Regions from separate parts of the Massilia sp. KIM genome, predicted to be linked through region 1. Evidence: predicted binding sites of a transcription regulator. Region 1 holds the regulator's gene; the other holds the start of a gene.

The links. The regulator LexA, encoded in region 1, represses DNA repair genes until DNA is damaged. The targets are predictions, from matches to a motif close to ACTGTATNNNNATACAGT.
Region 2: the regulator LexA is predicted to act here: its motif matches at 2,263-2,280, upstream of B0920_RS15445 (putative DNA modification/repair radical SAM protein).

The regions. Positions count from the first base shown of each region.
Region 1 covers NZ_MVAD01000002.1:1,223,335-1,235,448, reverse strand. Annotated here, with positions in the region: gene B0920_RS20265 (inorganic phosphate transporter) at 1-381, opposite strand, end outside; gene B0920_RS20260 (DUF47 domain-containing protein) at 406-1,032, opposite strand; gene B0920_RS20255 (replicative DNA helicase) at 1,114-2,511, opposite strand; gene rplI (50S ribosomal protein L9) at 2,619-3,071, opposite strand; gene rpsR (30S ribosomal protein S18) at 3,106-3,396, opposite strand; gene priB (primosomal replication protein N) at 3,427-3,717, opposite strand; gene rpsF (30S ribosomal protein S6) at 3,748-4,134, opposite strand; gene lexA (transcriptional repressor LexA) at 4,430-5,062, shown strand; gene B0920_RS20225 (tetratricopeptide repeat protein) at 5,530-6,252, opposite strand; gene B0920_RS20220 (cystathionine gamma-synthase family protein) at 6,371-7,621, opposite strand; gene purF (amidophosphoribosyltransferase) at 7,626-9,149, opposite strand; gene B0920_RS20210 (CvpA family protein) at 9,198-9,686, opposite strand; gene B0920_RS20205 (SPOR domain-containing protein) at 9,704-10,642, opposite strand; gene folC (bifunctional tetrahydrofolate synthase/dihydrofolate synthase) at 10,655-11,953, opposite strand; gene accD (acetyl-CoA carboxylase, carboxyltransferase subunit beta) at 12,052-12,114, opposite strand, start outside.
Region 2 covers NZ_MVAD01000002.1:151,914-164,027, forward strand. Annotated here, with positions in the region: gene B0920_RS15435 (bifunctional diguanylate cyclase/phosphodiesterase) at 1-590, shown strand, start outside; gene B0920_RS15440 (tetratricopeptide repeat protein) at 594-2,162, shown strand; gene B0920_RS15445 (putative DNA modification/repair radical SAM protein) at 2,293-3,522, shown strand; gene B0920_RS15450 (UdgX family uracil-DNA binding protein) at 3,519-5,033, shown strand; gene B0920_RS15455 (TraB/GumN family protein) at 5,165-6,217, shown strand; gene B0920_RS15460 (DUF4268 domain-containing protein) at 6,340-7,302, opposite strand; tRNA gene B0920_RS15465 (tRNA-Gly) at 7,405-7,478, shown strand; gene B0920_RS15470 (sialidase family protein) at 7,578-8,864, opposite strand; gene B0920_RS15475 (aldo/keto reductase) at 8,977-9,900, shown strand; gene B0920_RS15480 (DUF6064 family protein) at 9,897-10,568, shown strand; gene B0920_RS15485 (DUF3828 domain-containing protein) at 10,572-11,078, opposite strand; gene B0920_RS15490 (succinylglutamate desuccinylase/aspartoacylase family protein) at 11,234-12,114, opposite strand, start outside.

The DNA of each region.
Region 1 (12,114 bases):
CGTGCCCGACTTGGCGACGGCCGCGCCCACCAGGCCGCCGATCAGGGCGTGCGAGGAGGACGACGGGATGCCGTAGTACCAGGTGATGATGTTCCAGGTGATTGCGCCGACGAGGGCGCCGAAGATCACGTAATGGTCGACCACATGCGGATCGATGGTGCCCTTGCCGATGGTCTGGGCCACCTTCATGCTGACCACGAAGATCGCGATGAAGTTGAAGAAGGCCGCCATCGCCACCGCGGTCTGCGGTTTCAGCACGCCGGTCGAGACCACGGTGGCGATCGAGTTCGCCGAATCGTGGAAGCCGTTCATGAAGTCGAAGACCAGCGCCAGCAGCACCAGCATACCCAGCACGTAAATGCTGATTTGTATGTGTTCCATAATTGTTCTTGTTATGTGGCCGCGTTAGGCGTTTTCGACAATGATGCCTTCGATGATGTTGGCGACGTCTTCGCAGCGGTCGGTCACGGTCTCGAGGATTTCGTAGATGGCCTTCATCTTGATCAGGTTGCGCACGTCCGGTTCGTCGCGGAACAGCTTGGACATGGCGGCGCGCATCACGTGGTCGGCGTCCGACTCGAAGCGGTCGATCTCTTCGCAGATGGCGACGATCTTCTGGGCGTTGTCCATGTTGTGCAGCAGGGCCACGGCTTCCTGCACCTTCAGGCAGCAGGACAGGCACAGCTCGGCCAGGCGCTTGGCTTCCGGGGTCACCGCGTGCAGGTCGTACAGCGAGATGGTCTGGGCCGCGTCTTCCATCATGTCGAGGATGTCGTCCATGCGGGTGATCAGCTTGTGGATGTCGTCGCGGTCGAGCGGGGTGATGAAGGTCTTGTGCAGCAGGTCGACGCAGGCATAGGTGATCTTGTCCGCCTGTTTTTCGATGCTCTCCACAGCGTGGGTGCGGTTTTCCAGGTCGTCGAAGTTGGTCATCAGGCCAACCATTTCTTGCGCACCCTTCACGCACAGCGCGGCGTGCTGGTTGAACAGGTCAAAAAACTTGCCCTCCTGGGGCATGAGGCGTCCAAACATGTTTTTCTCCGTTGTAAATCTCTGGGGACTTCGAAACCGCCGCACCGGACAGGCGGCGGGTAGTGGTGATTGCTGCGCGGTTTAGTCGCCCTGGTAGATGGCGAGGTTACCGCTGTAATTGCCGAATTTGGTGTACTGGCCGATCCAGGTCAGGCGCACCGCGCCGATCGGACCGTTACGCTGCTTGCCGATGATGATCTCGGCGGTTCCCTTGTCGGGCGAGTCCGGGTTATAGACCTCGTCGCGATACAGGAAGATGATGACGTCCGCATCCTGTTCGATAGCGCCGGATTCGCGCAGGTCGGACATGACGGGCCGCTTGTTCGGTCGCTGTTCCAGCGAGCGGTTCAGCTGGGACAGGGCGATGACGGGGCAGTGCAATTCCTTGGCCAGGCCCTTGAGCGAACGCGAGATCTCGGAGATCTCGGCCGCACGGTTGTCGCCCGGCTGGCTGCCCTGCATCAGCTGCAGGTAGTCGACGATGATCAGGCCCAGTTTGCCGCACTGGCGGGCCAGGCGGCGCGCGCGTGCGCGCATCTCGATCGGGTTCAGCGCCGGCGTCTCGTCGATGTAGAGCTGGGCGTCGTTCATCTTCTGGATCGCGTGGGTCAGGCGCGGCCAGTCTTCGTCGTTCAGGCGGCCGGTACGCAGGCGGTGCTGGTCGAGCTGGCCGACCGAGCCGAGCATACGCATGGCCAGCTGGGCGCCGCCCATCTCCATCGAGAACACGGCCACCGGCAGGCCGGCTTCGATCGCGACGTTCTCGCCGATGTTGACCGAGAAGGCGGTCTTGCCCATCGAGGGACGGCCGGCGACGATGACCAGGTCGCCCGGCTGCAGGCCCGAGGTCATGCGGTCGAGGTCGATGAAGCCGGTCGGCACGCCGGTGATCTCGCCCTGGTTCTCGCGCGAATAGAGTTCGTCGATGCGCTCGACCACTTGCGTGAGCAGCGGCTGCACCGGGACCCAGCCCTGGGCGCCGCGGGCGCCCTGCTCGGCGATGGCGAAGATCTTGGATTCGGCTTCGTCGAGGATCTGCTTGACCTCGGCGCCCTGCGGATTGAAGGCCTTGCCCGAGACCTCGTCGGCCACGGTGATGAGCTTGCGCAGGATGCCGCGGTCGCGCACGATCTCGGCGTAGCGGCGGATGTTGGCGGCGGACGGCGTGTTCTGCGCCATCGCGTTCAGGTACTGCAGCCCGCCGACCTCCTCGGCCTTGCCGAGCTGGTTGCAGGCTTCGTAGACGGTGATCACGTCCGCCGGCTTGCCGGCGTTGATCAGGCGGATCATCTGTTCGAAGATGATGCGGTGGTCGTAGCGGTAGAAGTCGTCCGCGTGCATGAAATCGGCGATGCGGTCCCACGCCGCGTTATCGCGCAGCAGGCCGCCGATGACGGACTGTTCTGCTTCGATGGAATGCGGGGGGATGCGCAGGGATTCGAGCTGCGGATCGGCGGGGGCTGCGTTCATGGCGGGCATTATACCTGCTCCTGTCACACGGCTGTAATAATGGGTGAGATTTACAGTAAAAAAGCCGGGCTAGCCCGGCTTTTTCAGGTACTACACGACCAGCTGAAAAACGCTGATTATGCAGCTTCGCCCACGACGGCGACGGTGATTTCCGACACCACGTCGGTGTGCAGCGCGACGGCAACCGGGAATTCGCCGGTCGTCTTCAGCGGGCCGGTCGGCATGCGGACCTGGGCCTTCTCGACCGGGAAGCCTTGCTTGCTCAGGGCTTCGGCGATGTCGAAGTTGGTCACCGAACCGAACAGACGGCCGTCCACGCCCGCCTTCTGGGCGATGGTGACGGTCATGCCGCCCAGCTTGTCGCCTTGCGCCTGGGCTGCGGCCAGCTTCTCGGCAGCAGCTTTTTCCAGTTCAGCGCGCTTGGCTTCGAACTCGGCCACGGCAGCTTGGGTAGCGCGGCGGGCCATCTTTTGCGGGATCAGGAAGTTACGTGCGTAACCGTCCTTGACTTTCACCACGTCGCCCAGGTTGCCGACGTTGACCACTTTTTCCAACAGAATAACTTGCATGTTTTATCTCCAGGATATCTGACTGTGCCGACGATTAGGCGTTGTGCAGGTCGGTGTACGGCAGCAGCGCGAGGTAGCGTGCGCGCTTGATCGCGGTGTCGACCTGGCGCTGGTAGTGCGCCTTGGTGCCGGTCAGGCGTGCCGGCATGATCTTGCCGTTTTCCTGGACGAAGTCCTTCAGGGTGTCGATGTCCTTGTAGTCCACTTGCTCAACGCCGGCGGCGGTGAAGCGGCAGAACTTCTTGCGCTTGAACAGCGGGTTTTGCTGTTTGCGCTTCTCTTTGAGCTTAGCTTTGTTTTTGTCGAACTTTTTACCGAATGCCATTTTGAGGCTCCTGTATCTATCTAGTGCCGACTAGGCGGCTTGGAAATCAATGATGTGAAACACCAGGGCTTTGCTGTTGCGGTTTTTCCGTGCGAGGAATCCGGTGAACTGGTAGCTGGCGCCGAGTTCGGCGCTGCCGAACCTGCCCGAGATCTCCCCCGCGGCGAACGCGGGAATCTCGAACTCCACGAGTCTTGCGACACCGGCTTCTTCCTGCTGCCCCGAGTGCATCAGGATGGCGGACACGATGGGCACGCCGGCCGGGGTGTAACGCAGGACATCACGCTCGGCGATGGTCGCGACGAGCTGGAGCTGGTTCACTACCTGTTACTTCGAATTCCTGGGAAAAACTCAGGCAGCTGCGGCCGGAGCAGCGGCTGCTGCTTCTGCGCGGTGGCTCTTGGCTGCGTCTTCGCGCTGCACCGACTTCATCATCGGCGACGGTGCGGTTTCGGCCTTCTTCATCTTAACGGTCAGATGACGCAGGACGGCATCATTGAATTTGAATGCGGTTTCCAGCTCGACCAGGGTCTCGTTGTCGCACTCGATGTTCATGCAGATGTAGTGTGCCTTCGGCAGCTTCTGGATCTGGTAAGCCATCTGGCGACGGCCCCAGTCTTCCACGCGATGGATGTTACCGCCGCGGCTGGTCACCGTGGTCTTGTAACGCTCGATCATCGCCGGAACTTGCTCGCTCTGGTCCGGGTGGACGATAAAAACGATTTCATAATGACGCATGCAACACTCCTTGAGGACGTTTAAACAAATGCCCACCTCGGCGTCAAGACGAGTGTGGGAAGGGAAAGCCTTCGATTATAGCCTGAAAAATGGGCGAATGGGAAATGGAATCTTGGCCCGGAGGGGCTGGCGGCGGCTTCCGAAGGGCGCGTTTTGCGGGCAAACCACGCCGATCTGGGCTTCCTGGCCGCGATTGCACGGTTTTTTTACACTTTTCGTGCGTTTCCCCTTGCGCATAGCAGAATACTGTACAAAAATACAGTCTACTCCTACAACCATATGCCGTAAGACATCCATGCTCAAGCTCACTGCAAGGCAAGAACAGATCCTTAACCTGATCAAGGAAGCGATCGAGAACACCGGTTTCCCGCCGACACGCGCCGAGATCGCGGCCGAACTGGGCTTCAAGTCGGCCAATGCGGCCGAGGAGCATCTGCAGGCGCTGGCGCGCAAGGGCGCCATCGAAATCTCGCCGGGCACTTCGCGCGGCATCCGCCTGGTCGGCGCGACGGTCGAGCAGATCCCGATGCCGCCGCCGGCCATGATGATGTCCCTGCCCCTGGTCGGCCGCGTGGCCGCCGGCTCGCCTATCCTGGCCCAGGAGCACGTGGAAGCCACCTACAGCGTCGACGCCGCGATGTTCTCGGCCCGGCCTGACTTCCTGCTGAAGGTCAAGGGCTGGTCGATGCGCGACGCGGGCATCTGCGACGGCGACTTCCTGGCGGTGAAGAAGATCGACAGCGCCAAGAACGGGCAGATCGTGGTGGCGCGCCTGGGCGACGAGGTGACGGTCAAGCGTTATCGCAAGACGGGGGATACGGTGGAGCTCTTGCCGGAGAATCCGGACTTCAAGGTGATCCGCGTCGAACCGGGCGACGAGTTCGCGCTCGAGGGGCTGGCGGTGGGCTTGATGCGCAGCTGGCATTGAGCTGCGGCGCGGTGCCGTAACCCTGCGCTGCGAAGGCCGCTGCGGGTTGCTGTAACACTGCGCTGCGAATGCCACTGCGGGTTGCTGTAACACTGCGCTGCGAACTTGGATCCCCGCCTTCGCGGGGATGACGTTGGTTAAGTCAGGGAAGCGTTGGTGTGTGTGTGACTTCGGCCACGTACCCAAACACGTCGTCCCCGCGGAGGCGGGGACCCAAGTTTGCGCGAACCACCCCAAGCGTATTACTTGCCCTTCTCCGCCGCCGCATCCTTGATCATGGCATTGTGCTGCAACATATAGACCCCGGCCGCCGCCTTCCACGCCGCGAAACTTGGGTCCCGGCCTTCGCCGGGACGACGTTGGTTGAGGGTGCGGAGCACTCCGGCGAAGCGACTTCGGCCTCCGGCGCCAGCACGTCGTCCCGGCGCAGGCCGGGACCCAAGTTTGCCTGAACCACCCCCAGCGTATTACTTGCCCTTCTCCGCCGCCGCATTCTTGATCATGGCATTGTGCTGCAGCACGTAGGCCTCGGTCGCCGCCTTCCACGCCGCGAAGTCCGCCAGGATCAGCTTCGAGCTCACTTTCGCCTCCTCCGCGACGTTCTCTCGCACCCGTTCCAGGTGGGCCGCCGAGGCCTCGGTTTCCTGCTTGTTCATGAGCTTGGCGATATCCGCAGGAATCTTCTTGGTCAGCGGCGAATTCGCGTTCAGGTTGGTGACGAACTTGTTGTAGCAGTTCTGCCAGGTATTCACCGCCGCACCCACCCGGTCGATCTCTTCGTTGATCTTGGACATGGCCGGAATGCGCGGCGCCGGGCAACGGAATTCGCCCGACTTCAGGTCGGCGCCGTCATAGCCCTTGACCCAGTAATCGATGTCCGCGCGCCGCTCGACGCGCTGCTTCATCACGTCCAGCGAGGCAGCCGCCACCTTGTTGCCCTTGGCCGCCGCCTTGCGGAACAGCGCCTCGGCCTTGGCCTCGTCCACCTCCCCCGCCTCACCGTACCAGTACATCTGCCCCAGGTGCTGCTGGGCTTCCGGATTGCCCGCGTTGGCCAGCTTGGTGTAGAGCTTGAGCGCGGTCGCGTAATCCTTCTTCTCGAAGGCGGCGTGCGCGTCTTCGAGCTCGCCGGCGAAGGCCTGGGTGGACAGCAGCAGGGACAGGGTCAGGATGGAAAGCGAACGTTTCATGGGGTTGTCGTAAAAGGCCGATCGAACACCCATGATAGCGGTATTCCGCTGCTGCGCTCAACCGCCAAAACACAACGCCGGCATGAAGCCGGCCGCGTATTGACGAAGCGGATACGGCTCAGGCGTCGAGCGCCTGGCGGAAGTCCGCCAGCAGGTCGTCCGTGTCCTCGATCCCGACCGAGACCCGGATCAGGGACTCGGCGATGCCCATGCTGGCGCGGCGCTCCGGTCCCATCTCGAAGAAGATGGTGTGCGCCACCGGAATCACCAGGGTGCGGGTGTCGCCCAGGTTGCTGGCCGGGATGCCGAGCTTGAGCCGGTTCAGGTAATCGAAGCAGTCGATGCCGTCCTTGAGCTCGAAGGACATCAGCGAGCCCGCCGAACGGAACAGCTCCTTCGTGATCCCGTGCTGGGGATGCGAGGCGAGGCCCGGATAATGCACCGCCGCCACCCGCTCGTCGGCTTCCAGCATGGAGGCCAGCGCCAGCGCATTGGCGCTGGTGCGTTCCATGCGCAGGGCCAGGGTCTCGGCGCCGACCGCGATGTGGTGGGCCGCCTCCGGCCCCAGGGCCGCGCCGAAGTCGCGGAGGGCCTTGGCACGCAGCTGGGCCATGCCCTGGGCCTGGGCCGGCTGCTTGCGGAAGTTCGGGGCGATGTTCGGATAGGCGCTCCAGTCGAACAGGCCGGTGTCGGTCAGGGCGCCGCCCAGGGCGATGCCGTGGCCGCCGATCGACTTGGTCAGCGAGTTCACCACCAGGCCCGCGCCGACCGACTTCGGACGGAACAGATAGGGCGTGGTCATGGTGTTGTCCACTACGTAGAGGATGCCGCGCTCGCGGCACAGCTGGCCGATGCGCGCCAGGTCGGCCACCTGGGTGCGCGGGTTGGCGATGGTCTCGACGAACACCAGGCGGGTGTTCGGCGTCAGCGCCGCTTCCACGTTGGCGACCTCGGTCGCGTCCACGAAGGCCACGTCCACGCCCTGCCCCGCCACGGTCTGCCACAGGCTGTTGGTGTTCCCGAACAGGAAGGACGAGGAGACCACGTGGTCGCCCGCCCTGAGCAGCGCCTGGAACAGCGCACCGATGGCGCCCATGCCGGTGGCGAAGCAGAGCGAGGCAACCCCGTCTTCCATCTTCGTGATCTTGTCCTCGAGCGCGCTGACGGTCGGGTTGCCCTGGCGGCCGTAGCGGAAGCCCGGCTCCTTGCCCTGGAAGACGCTGGCCAGCTGGCGCGCGTCGCCGTAGCCGAAGGCCACCGAGGTATGCACCGGCTTGTGCAGCGAGCCCTGCTCGATCGCCTTGCGGCGGTCGTTGTGCAGGATGGTCGTGGTGAAGCCGTAGCTGGAGGACTTGGACGTCTCGCTCATCGGCTTACTCCGCGGCGACAGGCGGGTTCAGGTTGAGCTGGGTGCGCACCGCGTCCTCGGCGCCCTTCTTGCTCGGCTTGTGGCGCGCGGCTTCCAGGCTGTCGAGGTAGGCCGGGGTCACGTCGCCGGTCACGTAGATGCCGTCGAAGCAGGAGGCCTCGAAGCTCTTCAGCGCCGGATTCACGCTCGAGATGGCGCGCTTGAGCGCGTCCACGTCCTGGTAGACCACGCGGTCGGCGGTGATCTCCTTGCACACTTCCTCGACGGTGCGGCCGTGGGCGATCAGCTCGTCGCGGGTCGGCATGTCGATGCCGTACACGTTCGGGTAGAGCACCGGCGGCGCGGCCGAGGCGAAGAAGACCTTGCGGGCGCCGGCTTCGCGCGCCATCTGCACGATCTCGCGGCTGGTGGTGCCGCGCACGATCGAGTCGTCCACCAGCAGCACGTTCTTGTCCTTGAATTCGGAGCTGATCGCGTTGAGCTTCTGGCGCACCGACTTCTTGCGCATGCCCTGGCCCGGCATGATGAAGGTGCGGCCGATGTAGCGGTTCTTGATGAAGCCTTCGCGGTATTCCACGCCCAGCTTGAGGGCCAGCTGGATCGCCGCCGGACGCGAGGAATCGGGGATCGGCATCACGACGTCGATCTCCTCGACCGGGATCTCCTTGCGGATCTTGTCGGCCAGGTACTCGCCCATCTTGAGGCGGGTGGCGTAGACCGAGGCGCCGTCGATCACCGAGTCCGGGCGGGCCAGGTAGACGAATTCGAAGGCGCAGGGATTCAGGCTCGGGTTCTCGGCGCACTGGCGCTCGTGCAGATTGCCGTCGTTGTCGATGAAGACCGCTTCGCCCGGCGCGATGTCGCGCACAAAGCGGAAGCCCAGGCCTTCCAGGGCCACCGATTCGCTGGCCACCAGGTATTCGGTACCCTGCTCGCCTTCGTTGACGCCGATGCACAGCGGACGGATGCCGAAGGGGTCGCGGAAGGCCAGCATGCCGTGGCCGGCGATCTGGGCCACCACCGCATAGGCGCCGCGCACGCGGCGGTGCACCGCGGCGACCGCCTTGAAGATGGCGTCGGTGCTCAGGGTATAGCCGTCGGCCGCTTCCTGGACTTCGTGGGCCAGCACGTTGAGCAGCACTTCGGAGTCGGAATCGGTATTGATGTGGCGGCGGTCCTTGCGGAACAGCTCTTCCTTGAGCTCGGCCTGGTTGGTCAGGTTGCCGTTGTGGGCCAGGGTGATGCCGAAAGGCGCGTTCACGTAGAACGGCTGGGCTTCTTCCTCGCTCGAGGAGCCGGCGGTCGGGTAGCGGCAATGGCCGATACCGGTATTGCCGTGCAGCGAACGCATGTTACGGGTACGGAACACGTCACGTACCAGGCCGTTGGCCTTGAACATGGAAAACATGCTGCTGTGATTGGTCGCAATGCCCGCCGCATCCTGGCCGCGGTGCTGCAAGAGCAGCAAGGCGTCATAGAGAAGCTGGTTGACGGGGGAATGCGAGACGACGCCGACGATGCCACACATGGTGTGCTCCTAAAAGCTGGACTACTTGATTGCTAAAAAGTTCAAAGTTCAGAATTTCACGTGCTGCGCCAACGCAGCAGGAAGGAAGGGCTTGACGGTGCGCGCGCCGGTTTCCGCCATGGGCGAGAGCAGCGCATCTCTCCAGAACGCCTGTTGCGGGATGGACGTCATCCCACACAATATGACGGCGGACAGCACGATTACAATGCCTCGCGCCAAGCCAAACAATCCTCCGAGGCCGCGGTCGGCGAGGCTGAGCCCGGTGGCTTCCACCAGGGCGCCGATCGCCAGCGACAGCAGGCCCATCAATATTCTTACGCCCAGGAACAGCAGCACGAAGGCCACGATCAGGCGGGTCGTGCCGCCGGGCAGCATATCCGGCAACATGGGCGCCAGGGCTGCGCCGTAGGCATTGGCCACCACGAAGGCGACGATCCAGCCCAGCAGCGACAGGATTTCCTTCACCAGCCCGCGCAGGGTGCTGATGACGACGGACGAGACCAGCACGAACAGGACAAGATAATCGAAAATCGTCACGCCTGCTCAACCCTGCTTCAGAGCGGCACCATCGTGCCCGACATGCCGATGCCGCCCAGCTTGGCGCGCACCCTCTCCGCCTCTTCCTTGCTGAAGGGGCCGACGCGCACACGGATCAGCTCGCCGTTCTTCTGGGTGAAGGAGGAAATGCCGGCCGCGCTCAGGCGGCTGCGCAGTTCGGCCACCTTCTCTTCGCTGGCCAGGGCCGCGACCTGGACCACGTAGCGCGGCGCCGGGCCTTCGGCCTTGTCGGCCGCCTTGCCCTCGAGGATGGCCATGGCGCGCGCGCTGTCGTCGGCGCGGGCCGGCTTGGCGGCGGCGGGTTTCTCGTTTTTTTCCTTGTCGGCCGGCTTGGCCTCGGCCAGCTTGGGCTTTTTCTCCGGCTCGGGCTTCTTCTCCGGCTCGGGCTTTTTCTCCGGCTTGGGCGTCTCGTGCTTCGGTTCGGTCACGACCGGCTTGGCCTCGACGCTGCGCACCGGCGGCGGCTCGGCCGCGGGCATGGCAGCGGCGGCCGGCTTGGCGGCGGGCGCGGCAGCAGCGGGCGCCGGGGCGTCGACGATCTCCTCGCCGCTGTCCACGCTGTCCTCCGCCGCCACCGGCGCGGCTGGCGCAGGCGCGGGCTCGGACGGCACCGGCAGCGGCGCGGCCTTGTCCTTGGAAGGGATGTTGATGGCGATGTCGCCGGCCAGCGGCTTGGGCTCGGAGTCGAGCAGCATCGGCAGGCCGACGGCGGCCGCCAGGGCCAGGGCGACGGCGCCGACCAGGCGGCGGCGTGCGCGTTTCTTTTCTGGCAAGACCGGATCCGGTCCGCGCCCGCGGCGCGCGCCCTCGCCGGCGCTGGAAGCGCGCTTGGAGCGGGCGCGCTCGGTGAAGGCGGCATCGTCGTCCTTGACGAAATGCCCGCTGTCCCGGACAGTTTCTTGCTTGTTTTTATTGCCGAACGAGAACAAGCCCATGCGTTTTGTCGATCAGTGAAGAGAAGATTTGCGGGCCGCCATCACGCCTGCGACCGTGTAGAACGAGCCAAAGACCACAATTCTATCATTCTCCCCTGCACGGCTGAGGGCATTCGCATAGGCCTCGGCCGGGTTGGCGAAGGGGGTGACGGAAAAGTCGCCTTCCTTGGCGCCGGCCGGCCTGTGGGCCTGCAGCGTCGCGGCCAGGTCGCCGGCCTTGGCCGAGCGCGGGGAGTCGAGGTCGGCCACGCACCAGTGGTCGACGTACTGCAGCATGGGTGCGATCACGCCTTCGATATCCTTGTCCTGCATGATGCCGAACACCGCATAGGTGTAGCGGTGGAAGCCCATGTTGCCCAGGTTCAGGGCCAGGGTCGCGGCGGCGTGTGGGTTGTGGGCCACGTCCAGCACCTGGGTCGGGCGGCCCGGCAGCACCTGGAAACGGCCCGGCAGCTCGACCATGGCCAGGCCGGCGCGCACTTCCTGGGCGCCGCAGGGCAGTTGCATGCGCAGGGCTTCGAGCGCGGCCAGCGCGGCCGAGGCGTTGAGCAGCTGGTTAGCGCCGCGCAGGGCCGGATAGGCCAGCGAGTTGCGGCGCTGGCTGCGTCCGCCATAGCTCCACTGCTGCTGGTCGCCCTGGTAGTTGAAGTCGCGGCCCAGCAGCCAGAGGTCGGCGCCGATGCTTTCCGCGTGCTGGATCAGGGACTGCGGGGGCACCGGGTCGCTGCAGATCGCGGTCTTGCCCGGGCGGAAGATGCCGGCCTTCTCGAAGCCGATCTGTTCGCGGGTGTCGCCCAGGTAGGCGGCATGGTCGATGTCGATGCTGGTGACGATGGACACGTCGGCGTCGATGACGTTGACCGCGTCCAGGCGTCCGCCCAGGCCCACCTCGAGGATGGCGACGTCGACGCCGGCCTGCGCGATCAGGTGCATGATGGCCAGCGTGGTGAACTCGAAATAGGTCAGCGAGACTTCGCCGCGCGCCGCCTCCACCGCGTTGAAGGCCGCGACCAGGGCTTCGTCGCTAGCCATCTCGCCGTTGATGCGGGCGCGCTCGTTGAAGTCGAGGAAATGGGGCTTGATGTAGAGGCCCACGCGGTAGCCGCATTGCAGCAGCATCGACTCCAGCATGGCGCAGGTCGAGCCCTTGCCATTGGTGCCGGCGACCATGATCACGGGGCAGGAAAAGGCGAGCTGCATGCGTTCCTTGACGGTGCGCACGCGCTCGAGGCCCATGTCGATATGGGTTTCGGCGTGGCGCGACTCGATCAGCGCGAGCCAGTCGGGCAAGGTGGTCGGGAGAGTGGACATAGCGGGACGTTTGGCCGGCGCGTTGTAGAAACGCGATGCGGCGCGCCGGGGCGCACCGCAAGGGGATCAATCAGGCAAGCAGGGTCAGGCAAGTAAAGTCAGGCGATGACTTCGGCGGCCTGGTTCTGCAGCAGGGCCAGCAGGCGCGCGATTTCTTCGCG
Region 2 (12,114 bases), 1.1 Mb from region 1:
ACTGGATGATCGGCGCCCTGTGCCGCGACATGCTGCACTGGAAGACGGTCGGCGGCGGCAACGTGCGCCTGTCGCTCAACCTCTCGCCCCAGTACCTCGACCGCGGCGACTTCTTCGAGAAGATGCGCGGCGCCCTGGTGCGCTACGGGATCGCGCCGGGCCAGATCGAGGTCGAGATCACCGAGAACATCGCGATCCGCAATCCGCAATACGCGATCGAGCAGCTCAACAAGCTGTGCCAGCTCGGCGTCTCGGTCGCGATCGACGACTTCGGCACCGGCTACTCCTCGCTCTCTTACCTGCATCGCTTCCCGATCCACACGGTCAAGATCGACCAGTCCTTCGTGAAGGAGATCCACGAGGAGAACGGACACTACCCGGTGATCCTGGCGATCATCTCGATCGCGCGCGGCCTGGGCCTGAACCTGATCGCCGAAGGTGTCGAGACCGAGGAGCAGGCGCGCTACCTGCGCTCCAACGGCTGCCTGACCATGCAGGGCTACCTCTACTACCGTCCGATCTCGCTGCAGGACTTCATCGCCGCGTTGCGCGCGCAATCCAGCCCGAACCTGCGCGCCGTCCAGGCCTAAGTCATGCTCGACCTCCCGGCCCAGCCCCAGGATCCGCAGGAGCGGCACACCGCCGAATTCCTGCGCGTGAAGGGCCTGGCCGAGCGCGGCGTGCCGCAGGCCCAGCACAGCCTGGGCTTCATGTACGTGAACGGCCAGGGCGTGCCACGCAACTACGAGCTGGCCGTGGCCTGGTACCGCATGGCCGCCTCGGCGGGCCTGGAGCAGGCCCAGTACAACCTCGGCGTGATGTACCAGAAGGGCCAGGGCGTGGACCAGGACTTCGGCCAGGCCGCCTACTGGTACCGGCGCGCGGCCGAGCAGGGCTATGCCCCGGCCCAGTACAACCTCGGCTGGCTGTACGCGAAGGGGCAGGGCGTGCCGAACGACGTGCAGCAGGCGCTGCACTGGTTCGGCCAGGCCGCCGAACAGGGCGAGCCGGGCGCCCAGCACAACCTGGGCATGATGTACGAGACCGGCAGGGGCGTGCCCCAGGACCTGGACGCGGCGCTCGGCTGGTACCGTCGCGCCGCCGAGCAGGGCTATGCGCGCTCGCAGTTCAACCTGGCGCTGCGCTACGACAGCGGCCAGGGCGTGGCGCGCGACCCGCGCCTGGCGCTGGACTGGCTGCGCAAGGCGGCAGGCCAGGGCTATGCGCCGGCCCAGTTCAACCTCGGCCTGCGCTACGACAAGGGCCAGGACATCGACCAGGACAGCCAGCAGGCGATCCTGTGGTACGGCCGCGCCGGCGAGCAGGGGCACGCCAGCTCGCAGTTCAACCTCGCCCTGATCTACGACAGCGGCCACGGCGTGCCGCGCAACGAGGCGCTGGCGCTGAGCTGGTACCTGCGCGCGGCGGAACAGGGCCATGCGGGCGCCCAGGACAACCTGGGCATGCGCTACGAGCACGGGCAGGGCGTGGAGCGCGACCTGGCCCAGGCCCTGCACTGGTACCGCAAGGCGGCCGAGCAGGGCCTGCCCTCGGCCCAGTACCATCTCGGCCAGCTCCACGACGGCGGCCAGGGCCTGCCCCAGGATCCCGCCCAGGCCGTGGAGTGGTACCGCAAGGCCGCCGAGCAGGGGCACCTGCGCGCCCAGTTCGACCTCGGCCTGCGCTACGAGGGCGGAGTCGGCGTGGCCCAGGACAGCGCCCAGGCGCTGGCCTGGTACCGGCGCGCGGCGGCCCAGGGCTATGCGCCGGCCCAGTACATGGTCGGCGCGCTGCTCGACCGCCTGGAAGACGGCGACCCGCGCGAGGCGGCCGACTGGCTGCACAAGGCGGCCGACCAGGGGCATGCCCTGGCCCAGTTCGAGCTCGGGCTGCACTACGATTGCGGCAAGGGCGTGGAGCGGGATTACGAAGCCGCGCATTTCTGGTACCTGTGCGCGGCGCGCCAGGGGCACGCGCGGGCGCAGTACAACCTGGGCGTGATGTATGCGGCGGGGCAGGGCGCGCAGCGCGACCTGGTGGAGGCCTATGCCTGGCTGCACCGGGCCGGCGGGGCCGGCGTGGGACCGGCGGCGACGTATCTGAAGAAAATCGCGGCCAGGATGGAGCCGCAGCTGCTGGAGCAGGCGCAAAGCTTGCTGTAAGCCGCTTGCCGCCTGCCGCGGCTTTGATGTCCCGCATTTGTCCCCTTAAAACCCGCGCACGCCAGGTCCGGCGCCGCCATCGCGGGGGATGGTGCGTTATACTGTATGCCCATACAGTCCCGCCAGTCCCATGGAACTCTCCGACAAGCTCGAAATCCTGGCCGACGCGGCCAAGTACGACGCCTCCTGCGCCAGCAGCGGCGCGCCCAAGCGCGGCTCCGAGGGCAAGGACGGGCTGGGCGCGACCAATGGCATGGGCATCTGCCACAGCTACACCCCCGACGGCCGCTGCGTCTCTCTGCTCAAGATCCTGCTGACCAATTTCTGCATCTACGACTGCCAGTACTGCATCAACCGCCGCAGTTCGAACGTGCCGCGCGCCCGCTTCTCGGTTGAGGAAGTGGTCAAGCTGACCCACGACTTCTACGTCCGCAACTACATCGACGGCCTGTTCCTGAGCTCGGGCATCATCCGCTCGGCCGACTACACCATGGAGCAGCTGGTGGCGGTGGCGCGCCAGTTGCGCGAGGTGCACCAGTTCCGCGGCTACATCCACCTCAAGACCATCCCCGACGCCGACCCGCTCCTGATCGAGGAAGCCGGGCGCTGGGCCGACCGCCTGTCCGTCAACATCGAGCTGCCCACCCACGACAGCGTGACCCGCCTGGCGCCCGAAAAGAACGTGCACACGATCAAGCTCGCCATGGGCTCGATCCGCCGCAAGCTCGACGAAAAGGCCGAGGAACCGAAGGCGCCCAGCTTCGCCCCGGCCGGCCAGAGCACCCAGATGATCGTCGGCGCCGACGCCAGCGACGACCACACCATTCTCAACACCGCCGAGACCCTCTACGGCAGCTACAAGCTCAAGCGCGTCTACTACTCGGCCTTCAGCCCGATCCCGCAGAGCCCGCGCAGCGTGCCGGCCGCGCCGCCGCCCCTGCTGCGCGAGCACCGGCTCTACCAGGCCGATTTCCTGCTGCGCGGCTACGGCTTCACGGCGAGCGAACTGATGCCCGCAAGCGGCAACCTGGCCCTCGACGTCGACCCCAAGCTGGCCTGGGCGCTCGCCAATCGCGAGCACTTCCCGATGGACCTGAACCGGGCCGACGCCAGCATGATCGCGCGCATTCCCGGCATCGGCCTGCGCAACGCCAAGCGCCTGGTGGAGCTGCGCCGCCTGCGCCGCATCCGTTGGGAAGACCTGTCGCGCCTGCGCTGCAGCCTGAAGAAGCTGGCGCCCTTCGTCGTCACGGCCGACTACAAGCCGGCCCAGGGCGCGACCGATTCGAGCATCCTGCGGCGCCACCTGGCCGATGCGCCGCAGCAGATGAATCTGTGGCCGGAACTGCAGGCGGCATGAACCCCGCCGACGCCGTCCTTCAGGGCCAGGCCTTGCAGGTGGCCACTTTCGCGGAATGGCGGGAAGCGGCGCGCGAACTCCTGCAGGCCGGCATTCCGCCGGAGGCGGTCACCTGGGGCAGCCCGGGCGACGGCGGCGACCTGTTCTCGGGTGCGCCGGCGCCGGCCGCGGCCCCGCATAATGCGCCTGTCCGGTTGCAGCAACCGAAACCGGCACCGCATCAGCCACCGCATGTGCCGCCGCATGTGCCACGGTCTTTGCTCGACATGCTGCAGGCCGCCGCCTGCTACCGCGAGCCGGACCGCTGGGCCTTTCTGTACCGCGTCATCTGGCGCTGGCAGCAGGGCGAGCACGACGTGCAATCGCCCGCCGACCCCGACGGCGCGCGCCTGCAGGCGATGGTGAAGGCGGTGCGCCGCGAGGAGCACGACATGCACGCCTATATCCGTTTTCGCGAACGCCCACCGGAGGCCGGGCCGCCGCGCTTCGTGGCCTGGTTCGAGCCGCGCCACGACGTGCTGCCGCAGGTGGCCGAGCATTTCGTCAGCCGCATGGGCAAGCTCAGCTGGATGATCGCCACCCCCGAGGCCAGCGTGCTGTGGGACGGCGCGACCCTGCACAACTGCGGCCCGCTGATGTCGAGCGCGGCGGACCTGGACGATAGCGGCGAAGCGCTCTGGCTCACCTACTACCGCAGCATCTTCAACCCGGCGCGCGTCAACGCGTCCCTGCTGCAAAGCCATATACCCTCGCGTTTCTGGAAGAACCTGCCCGAGGGCGCGCTGGTGCCGTCCATGGTCAGCCAGGCCGGCCTCGGCGCGCGCCGCATCGGCCAGGTGCAGACGGTGGGCAGGCGCAGCGGCGCCACCATCCCGATCGCCCCGGAAGCCGCCCAGCCCGAGCGCGAGCAGCCCTCGAAGCTGGACGAATGCCGGCGCTGCGAGCTGTGGCAGTCCGCGACCCAGGCGGTGGGCGGGGAAGGGCCGAAGAAGGCCAGGATCATGGTCGTCGGCGAGCAGCCGGGCGACCAGGAAGACCTGGCCGGCGCGCCCTTCGTCGGCCCGGCCGGCAAGCTGCTCGACCGCGTCTTCGAGGAGGCTGGCCTGGACCGCAAGAGCGTCTATCTCACCAACGCCGTCAAGCACTTCAAGTGGGAGCCGCGCGGCAAGCGCCGCCTGCACAAGACCCCGGCCCAGCGCGAGATCGAGGCCTGCCACTACTGGCTCGAGAAGGAGCTGGCGGCCACCAAGCCGAAGGTGATCGTGGCCATGGGCGCGACGGCGCTCAAGTCCGTCCTGCAGCAGGGGAACGTCACGCTCAAGGACAAGCTCGGAAGGCCGGTGCGCCACGGCGACAGCTGGGTGGTGACCATCTACCACCCGTCCTACGTGCTGCGGGTGCCGGACGAAGCGGCCAAGCAGGAGGCCTTCAAGGTCATGGTCGCCGGCCTGCGCCTGGCCCAGGAACTGCTCGAACGGCCCGAGATCACGGAGCCCGATACGGCGCGCTGAGCAGCTCCCGGGCGGCGCATGCATACTTCATGCGCCCTTCATCAAGTTGCATCATCCTGTTACCGGAAGCGGACGCCTGCGATCCATTGCGGTTAAGCTTGCCGGACAATCACAACAACAGGATGACCCTGATGAGCAAGCTCGCTATTCCTGCCCTGTGCCTGTTCCTGTGCGCCGCGCCGTCCTTCGGCCAGAGCGCCGCCGATGTCGCTGCCTCGCCTGGCGCTTCGGCGCCTTCGTCGACACCACTTGACGCCCCGGCTGCGGACGCGCAGCCCGCTCCCGAGCAGATCCACGTCGTCGCCCAGCGCCCGGGGTCGGGCCTGTGGAAGGTGTCCAAGGGCGAGCACGTGCTGTGGGTGTTCGGCACCTACGCGCCGCTGCCGAAGAACATGGAGTGGCGCGCGCACCGGGTCGAGGCCGCGATCGCCGGCGCCCAGGAATACCTGGCGCCGCCGGGGGCGCGGGCCAATCCGGGCTTCTTCAGGGGCGTGACCCTGCTGCCCTCCCTGATCGGCATCCGCAAGAATCCGGACGGGGCCACCCTGCGCGACCTGATGCCGCCCGCCGACTACGCGCGCTGGACCGAGCTCAAGGCCAAGTACATGCCGGACAACGAGGCCGCCGAGCGCGAGCGTCCGATCTTCGCGGCCGAAGCCCTGATGCGCAGCGCGCGCAAGCAGGCCGGCCTGGAGGGCGACGACGCGGTGCGCAAGCGCGTGGGGGAGCTGGTCAAGAAGAACAGGCTCAAGTACACCTCGTCCACGGTGGAGCTGCCCACCGATAACGCGCGCACGCTGATCAAGGATTTCAAGAAGACCGCGCTGAAGGACGTCGCCTGCCTGTCGACCACCATGGCCAGGCTCGAAACCGACATCGCCGAGGCGAGCGCGCGCGCCAACGCCTGGGCGCGCGGCAATCTGGACGAGATCCGCAAGCTCGATTTCGTCGAGCGCGACGAAGCCTGCTTCAAGAGCGTGTTCGACAGCGCCATCTTCGACGGGGACCCGGCCTACAAGAACATGCGCAGCCTGATGCGCGAGAAGTGGCTGGCCTCGGCGGAGAACGCGCTGGCCACCAATGCGTCGACTTTCGCGATGCTGCAGATCAAGGACATACTTGACCCGAAAGGCGTGATCGCGGCGCTGGCCGCCAAGGGCTACACGGTGGAGCAACCGGACTGAATTGCTGGTCGCGTCATCGGAGAAGGCTCTGTAGCACACCACGCGTGCGCTGCAGAGCCTTTGCCGATGTCAAGCCAGTGTTGAATGGCCGTGTGGTCACGCAGACAGGCTGAAAACCTGGGTCAGGCGTCGTACGAGGAAAGTTCTTTAAGGAACCCGCTGATATAGGCCGGGAAGACGGACTTAAAACTCAGCAAATACTGGACACTCCACGATCTGATTTCCGCCAGCGTTTCGGAATCCATATCGATGTCGCCATCGCGGTACACGGCAATGCGGCACGCGCGACGATTGTCCAGACGTTCCCACCCGAGCGCGGTCCCAAGTTTCGATTCGATTTCGCTTCGCCGTTCGTGAAGGTAATCGAAGAGTTCCTCGTTCTTCTTCTTTTCGCCACAGTCGATGTAGAGCTCAACACGTACTTTGCCGCCTTGAGCGAAACTTGCGGAGTACTTGTAGAGCTTTGAATTCTCTGATGCGAACGTGTACCAGTTTTGTGGCTGGCCGGTGCGTGCGTTCGTAAACCGATGCTTGTTCCGGAGTTCGTCGATTAATTCCTGGAAGTAGCTGCGGTAACGTTCCTGGGTCTCCGACAGCTGTTGTCCCACCCCGGATGTGGCCACCGCTGCTTCGCTCGGGAGTGAGACGAGGTTCAGAACGAAGGCGGGCCGTGAGTCGTCGATGCGAATGGCCGATGCCTCGATGGCATAAAGGCTCAGCGACTCCTTCAGATTTTGATTCAGAAAATCGATGGCTGCTTTATGCTCTGGACGGATGGTTTCTGCAATCCACACTACCGCACCTGCCCCGAGTACTGAAGAGTAGGTGAGCAGCTGTCCGAGGTGTTTGTGGTCCGTGCCGCCAAACTGATTTTCAATCACTACCAATTTGTTGGTGGACAAATCGCGCGCAATGATGTCTGCGGAAAAATCTCCAGCTGAGGCTTCTGTCGCCTCAAGTTCGAGATCCATTCCCAGTTTTTGCGCCAGGATGTCCAGATTCTGTGCCAGCCACGGAGTGAAATGTGTCGCTTCGCCTGCCCAAAGACTTCTAAGTGCAACATTCTGAATGATCCCTAATTCCATCTCTACATCCCGTCCCTTCATCGTCGAGCAGCTAGCGTCATATCAATGACGATGCATGCGTTGTTGTCAACAACTCACAATCACGCGTAGAATACTGGCAACGCGGGTGTAGCTCAATGGTAGAGCAGGAGCTTCCCAAGCTTAAGACGAGGGTTCGATTCCCTTCACCCGCTCCATCCCTTCCTTCCCTCTTTCCCAAACGACGATATGGCCGGCCATGATGCGTGGGCTGCCGCTGTTGAGTATCGTTGAAATGTCCCGTCGGCTGCCGAAGACTAGCGCCGCAACCGTCCGCGCACCATCCACACGCGACTCGCCGCAACCGGCGCCAATGCGCTGTTGACCACCACCACGCCCCCTTCTGGTCCAAGCGCCAGCTTGCGCCCGAGCAGTCCCTGCTGACTGCCATTAACGCCGGCCGCGTCGCGGCTGCCGGGAACCGGCGCGAACGCCGAGTAGCCCTTGCCATCCCAGCTCGCTATCAGCAGGCCGCGCGCGCGGCCGCCAACGTCCATCGCTTCGGCCAAGACCAGCGGCATCCCCCTGGCATCGAGCGCCAGCGCCGGATAGGCGACGCTTTTGCTGGCTGCCGGAATCAGGGCCGGCGCGGCGAAGCCGGTCACGCCATCGGCCGAGCGCGCGTGCCACACCGTAGACGGTGCGCCGCTGGACTGGCGTGCGAACACCACATGCAGCACGCCGCCGCCGTCCACGGCGATGCGCGGCGCGTCCGCGAAGCCAGCCCCACGACCCAGCACCGCCGGCCGCCCGAAGGAAGCACCCGCATCGTCCGACTGCGCAACGCGAATGCCTTCGTCGAGATCCTCGCCCACCGTCCACGCCAGATAGACCCGGTCGCTCGGCCCGGTCGCCAGCGCCGGAGCGCGGGCCGGTAGCCTGTCGTCGCCTGCAATCCGGCGCGCGGGTGAAAAACCGGCGCCGCCGTCGCGCGATCGCGCATGCCACAGCGCACCGTCGTACTCGGTCCAGGCCACGTGGATCGTGCCGTCGCTGGCGACGGCGATGTCGGCGCTGCCGTTGGACCAGGTGTCGCGGTCGACCCGACCCTTGCCGTCGCCGCCGCGCGAATTGGACAGGTTGCGCGGCGCGCCGAAGCTGCGCCCGCCGTCGCTCGATGCCGCGAACAGGATCTCGCCGCCATGCGAGCCGCCCGAGAAGATGATCTCCTGCCAGATCAGGTAGACCTCCTGCTTGCCCCGACCGGAAGCGATGCGCGGATGCCAGGAAAAGCTCGCGCCGCTGCGCGAGACGTTCAGCGGCGCGTCGCCAGGCTTGCCGTCCGCGTCGAGCGTCTGGAACAGCACGTCCTTGCGCCGCTGATCGACCCAGGCCACCGCCAGCCGACCATCGGCCAGGAAGGCAACCGTCCCGTCGTCCACGTAGTCGTAGTCTGAATCGTTCTGGCGCCACGGCCCCTTGGTCCCGCCACCAGTGGCGAGCGTGATCGGCGCTTCCCAGGCCATGGCCGGCGCTGGCCGGGCCGGCGACGCGGCCAGCCACAGGACAAGCGCCAGCAGCAGGGACAGAAGGGCGGAAGGCATGCTTGGTTTCCCGGCAGTATCGTCAATCGGGATGCGCCGCGATGCGCGGTCGCGGTATGCTCGCATCTGGTACAGCACATGCTACGCGTCGCGTCATCCAAGGAGCGCCCGAATGACCCCACGATCGCCTTCCCGCCGCCGCCTGCTCGGCTCCCTCGTCGCCTTGCCTGCAAGTCTGGCGCTGCCCTCCGCGCAGGCCGCTCCCGCGCCGCTCCTGACCCGCTCCGCGCCGTCCTCCGGCGAGCAGCTTCCCGTCATTGGCCTGGGCAGCTGGATCACCTTCAACGTCGGCCGCGATCCGCAGGGGAGGGCGGACAGCGCCGCCGTGATGCGCGCCTTCTTCGCCGGCGGCGGCAGGATGATCGATTCCTCGCCCATGTACGGATCGGCCCAGGAAGTGATCGGCGAGGCGCTGCGCGCATTGAAGCCCGCATCCCTGTTCGCGGCCGACAAGGTCTGGATCGGCTCTGGCGCGCAAGGACCCGAGCAGATCGAGACCTCGCGCCGGCGCTGGGGGGTGCCGCGCTTCGACCTGCTCCAGGTGCACAACCTGCTGGCCTGGGACGAACACCTGCCGACCCTGTTCCGCATGAAGAAGGAAGGCCGCCTGCGCTACTTCGGCATCACCACCTCCGAGGGCCGCCGGCACGCCGAGATCGAGAAGATCATGGCCAGCCAGCCGATCGACTTCGTGCAGATTTCCTACAACGTGCTGGATCGCGAGGTGGAAAGGCGCATCCTGCCGCTGGCGCGCGAGCAGCGCATCGGCGTGATCGTCAACCGCCCATTCCGCCAGGGCGACCTGACCCAGGCGCTGGCCGGCAAGCCGCTGCCCGGCTGGGCGGCGGACATCGGCTGCACCAGCTGGGCGCAGGCGCTGCTCAAGTTCATCGTCGCGCATCCGGCCGTCACCTGCGCGATTCCCGCCACCTCGAGCGTGGCCCACGTGCGCGAAAACCTGCTGGCCGGGGCCGGCCGCCTGCCGGACGAAGCGCTGCGCAAGCGCATCATCCAGGACGTCGAAAGGCTGGCATGAGCGAGTGGTGGACTTATCGCCTGTCGGACCTCTTGATGTTCTCGGCGCGGACTTACCAGCGCCTGTTCGAGCTGTACAACCTGGCGATCTGGCCGGCCCAGTTGGTGGCGCTGTTGGCCGGGCTGGCGCTGGTAGGGAGCCTCGCCATTGGTGGCCGTGCGCCCTCGCGCCTTGCGGCCCTGCTTCTTGGAGTGGCATGGTTGTGGATCGCATGGGGATTCCACCTGCAGCACTACGCCACCATCAACACGGCCGCGCCCTGGTTCGCCGCCGCCTTCGCGCTGCAGGGACTGATGCTGTTCTGGCTTGCGGCCAAGCCGACGCCGAGGCTGGCGCGCTTCGACGGCGGTCCGGTCTCCTCGCTCGGCCTGGCCATCGTCGCGCTGGCGGTGCTGGCCTACCCGGCGCTGCCGCTGCTCCAGGGGCGGAGCCTGAGCCATGCCGAAGTGTTCGGCGTGGCGCCCGATCCGACGGCGGTGGCCACGCTCGGCGTTCTGTTCCTGACCTGCGCGCGCTGGCCACTGTGGCTGATCCCCTTGGGATGGTGCGCTGTCAGCGGCGCCACGCTGATGGAACTGCGCGCGCCGTTGGCCTGGCTGCCTGTGATGGTGGCCGTCGTCATGCTTGCTGCCGCCTGGATTGCGAAGCGCAGGTGGAACGGTCGCTAGGCGCTATGGTTGTCCGCGAGCAGGCTTGTGGGACAACATCTGCTTGAGCGACGCCTTCTGCCAGTTGTGATACTTGATGTCGTCGATTCGCCATTGATCGCCACGCCTCACCATCCGGTATTCCAGCGTGACTTTTTCGCCGTTCGAGGGATAGGTGAACTCCACCATCACTGTCTGAGAGCCGGTCGGACGAATCGCAAGGTCGGATGCGGCGGGGTCCTGGGATGCAAACATGGGATCGAACCCGAGATTGCAGACTTCGCGCGTGCTGGCGACACAGCGCTGGTCCGCCAGCAGCAGAGAGGTGAGCTCGGGAGTGAAGTAGCGACGCAGTACGGTTTCTTTTTCCTGTAACAGCGGCTTGCCGAAGGGCGCATCGGACGCGGAGATCGCCTGCCAGGCGTACGTCCTGTAGAGATCCCTGACAAGCGAGGTAGACGATCGCTGCGCCGCCTGGACGGGGCTGATGGAGAGTAAGGCGAAGCCGACGACGGCAACGCCGTGTTGCATAGTGGGCGGCATCGTATCGGTGACGTTGTTGAAAATACCGCCGATTATTGGACCTCAGGCCCAAACCGATTTTGTTCAAATTCAACCCCGGACCCCTGAATCATTCGCGAGACCGAATGCCGCAATCACCGCCCCCCCGCGTCATCGCCGGATCGTCAACTCGACAGCAAATTCCCAGACCTGAACGATTCCATCCCCGCCACCTTGCAGATGTGCATCCCGCGGAGCAGATGCCGGTGCGCCGTGCTGGCGAACAGCAGCCCCGGCCGCGTAGCCGACACGCTCGTCACCTGACCGCTCACCGGATTGACCACGTCCGCAATCGGCTCCCCGGCCTCGACCCGTTCTCCCAAGGCCTTGCGAAACACCAGCACCCCCGCATGCGGCGCTTCCAGCGGCTCGACCGCATCCAGCGGCGTCGGCGCGCACCCAGGCTCCGGCAGCGCGCGCAGCGGAATATCGAGCACGCCACAATGCCCGAGGTACTGGAGCAGCGCCTCCGCATCCTGGCGCGCATAGTCGTAGCGCACGTCCATCTCGCCGCGCAGCTCGACGGTGACGGCCACGCAAGCCGGCGGAATCGCGGCTTGCGGAAAGTGCTCGGCCAGGTCCCACCAGACCTTGCCGCAGGCTTCGTCGAAGGGCTCGCCCCCGGATTCGGTCGCCAGCAGCAGGGCGCGCGCGCCCATCAGGGATGCCAGCGGCTGCACCTGGTCCGCCAGCGGCGTGCCGCAATACATGTGCAGCACCGCTTCGTTATCGCAGTGCAGGTCGAGCATGATGTCGGCATCGATCGCCATGCCGAGCAGGGTCTTCTTGAGCGTGTCGGCGGCGTCCTTGACCTCCCACTCGTCCACCAGGCGGCGCGCATGCTCGCGGATCAGCGCCACGTTGGCCGCCGCGTCCTCGCCCAGCCGGCCGTCCAGCGCTTCCTTCAAGTCCTCCGCCACATGGCGGTAGGCGCGGTTGAAGTTCACGCCCGTGCTCAGGTCATAGCGGCCGAAGGGCGCGCCGTGGATGACCTGCGACAGCCCGA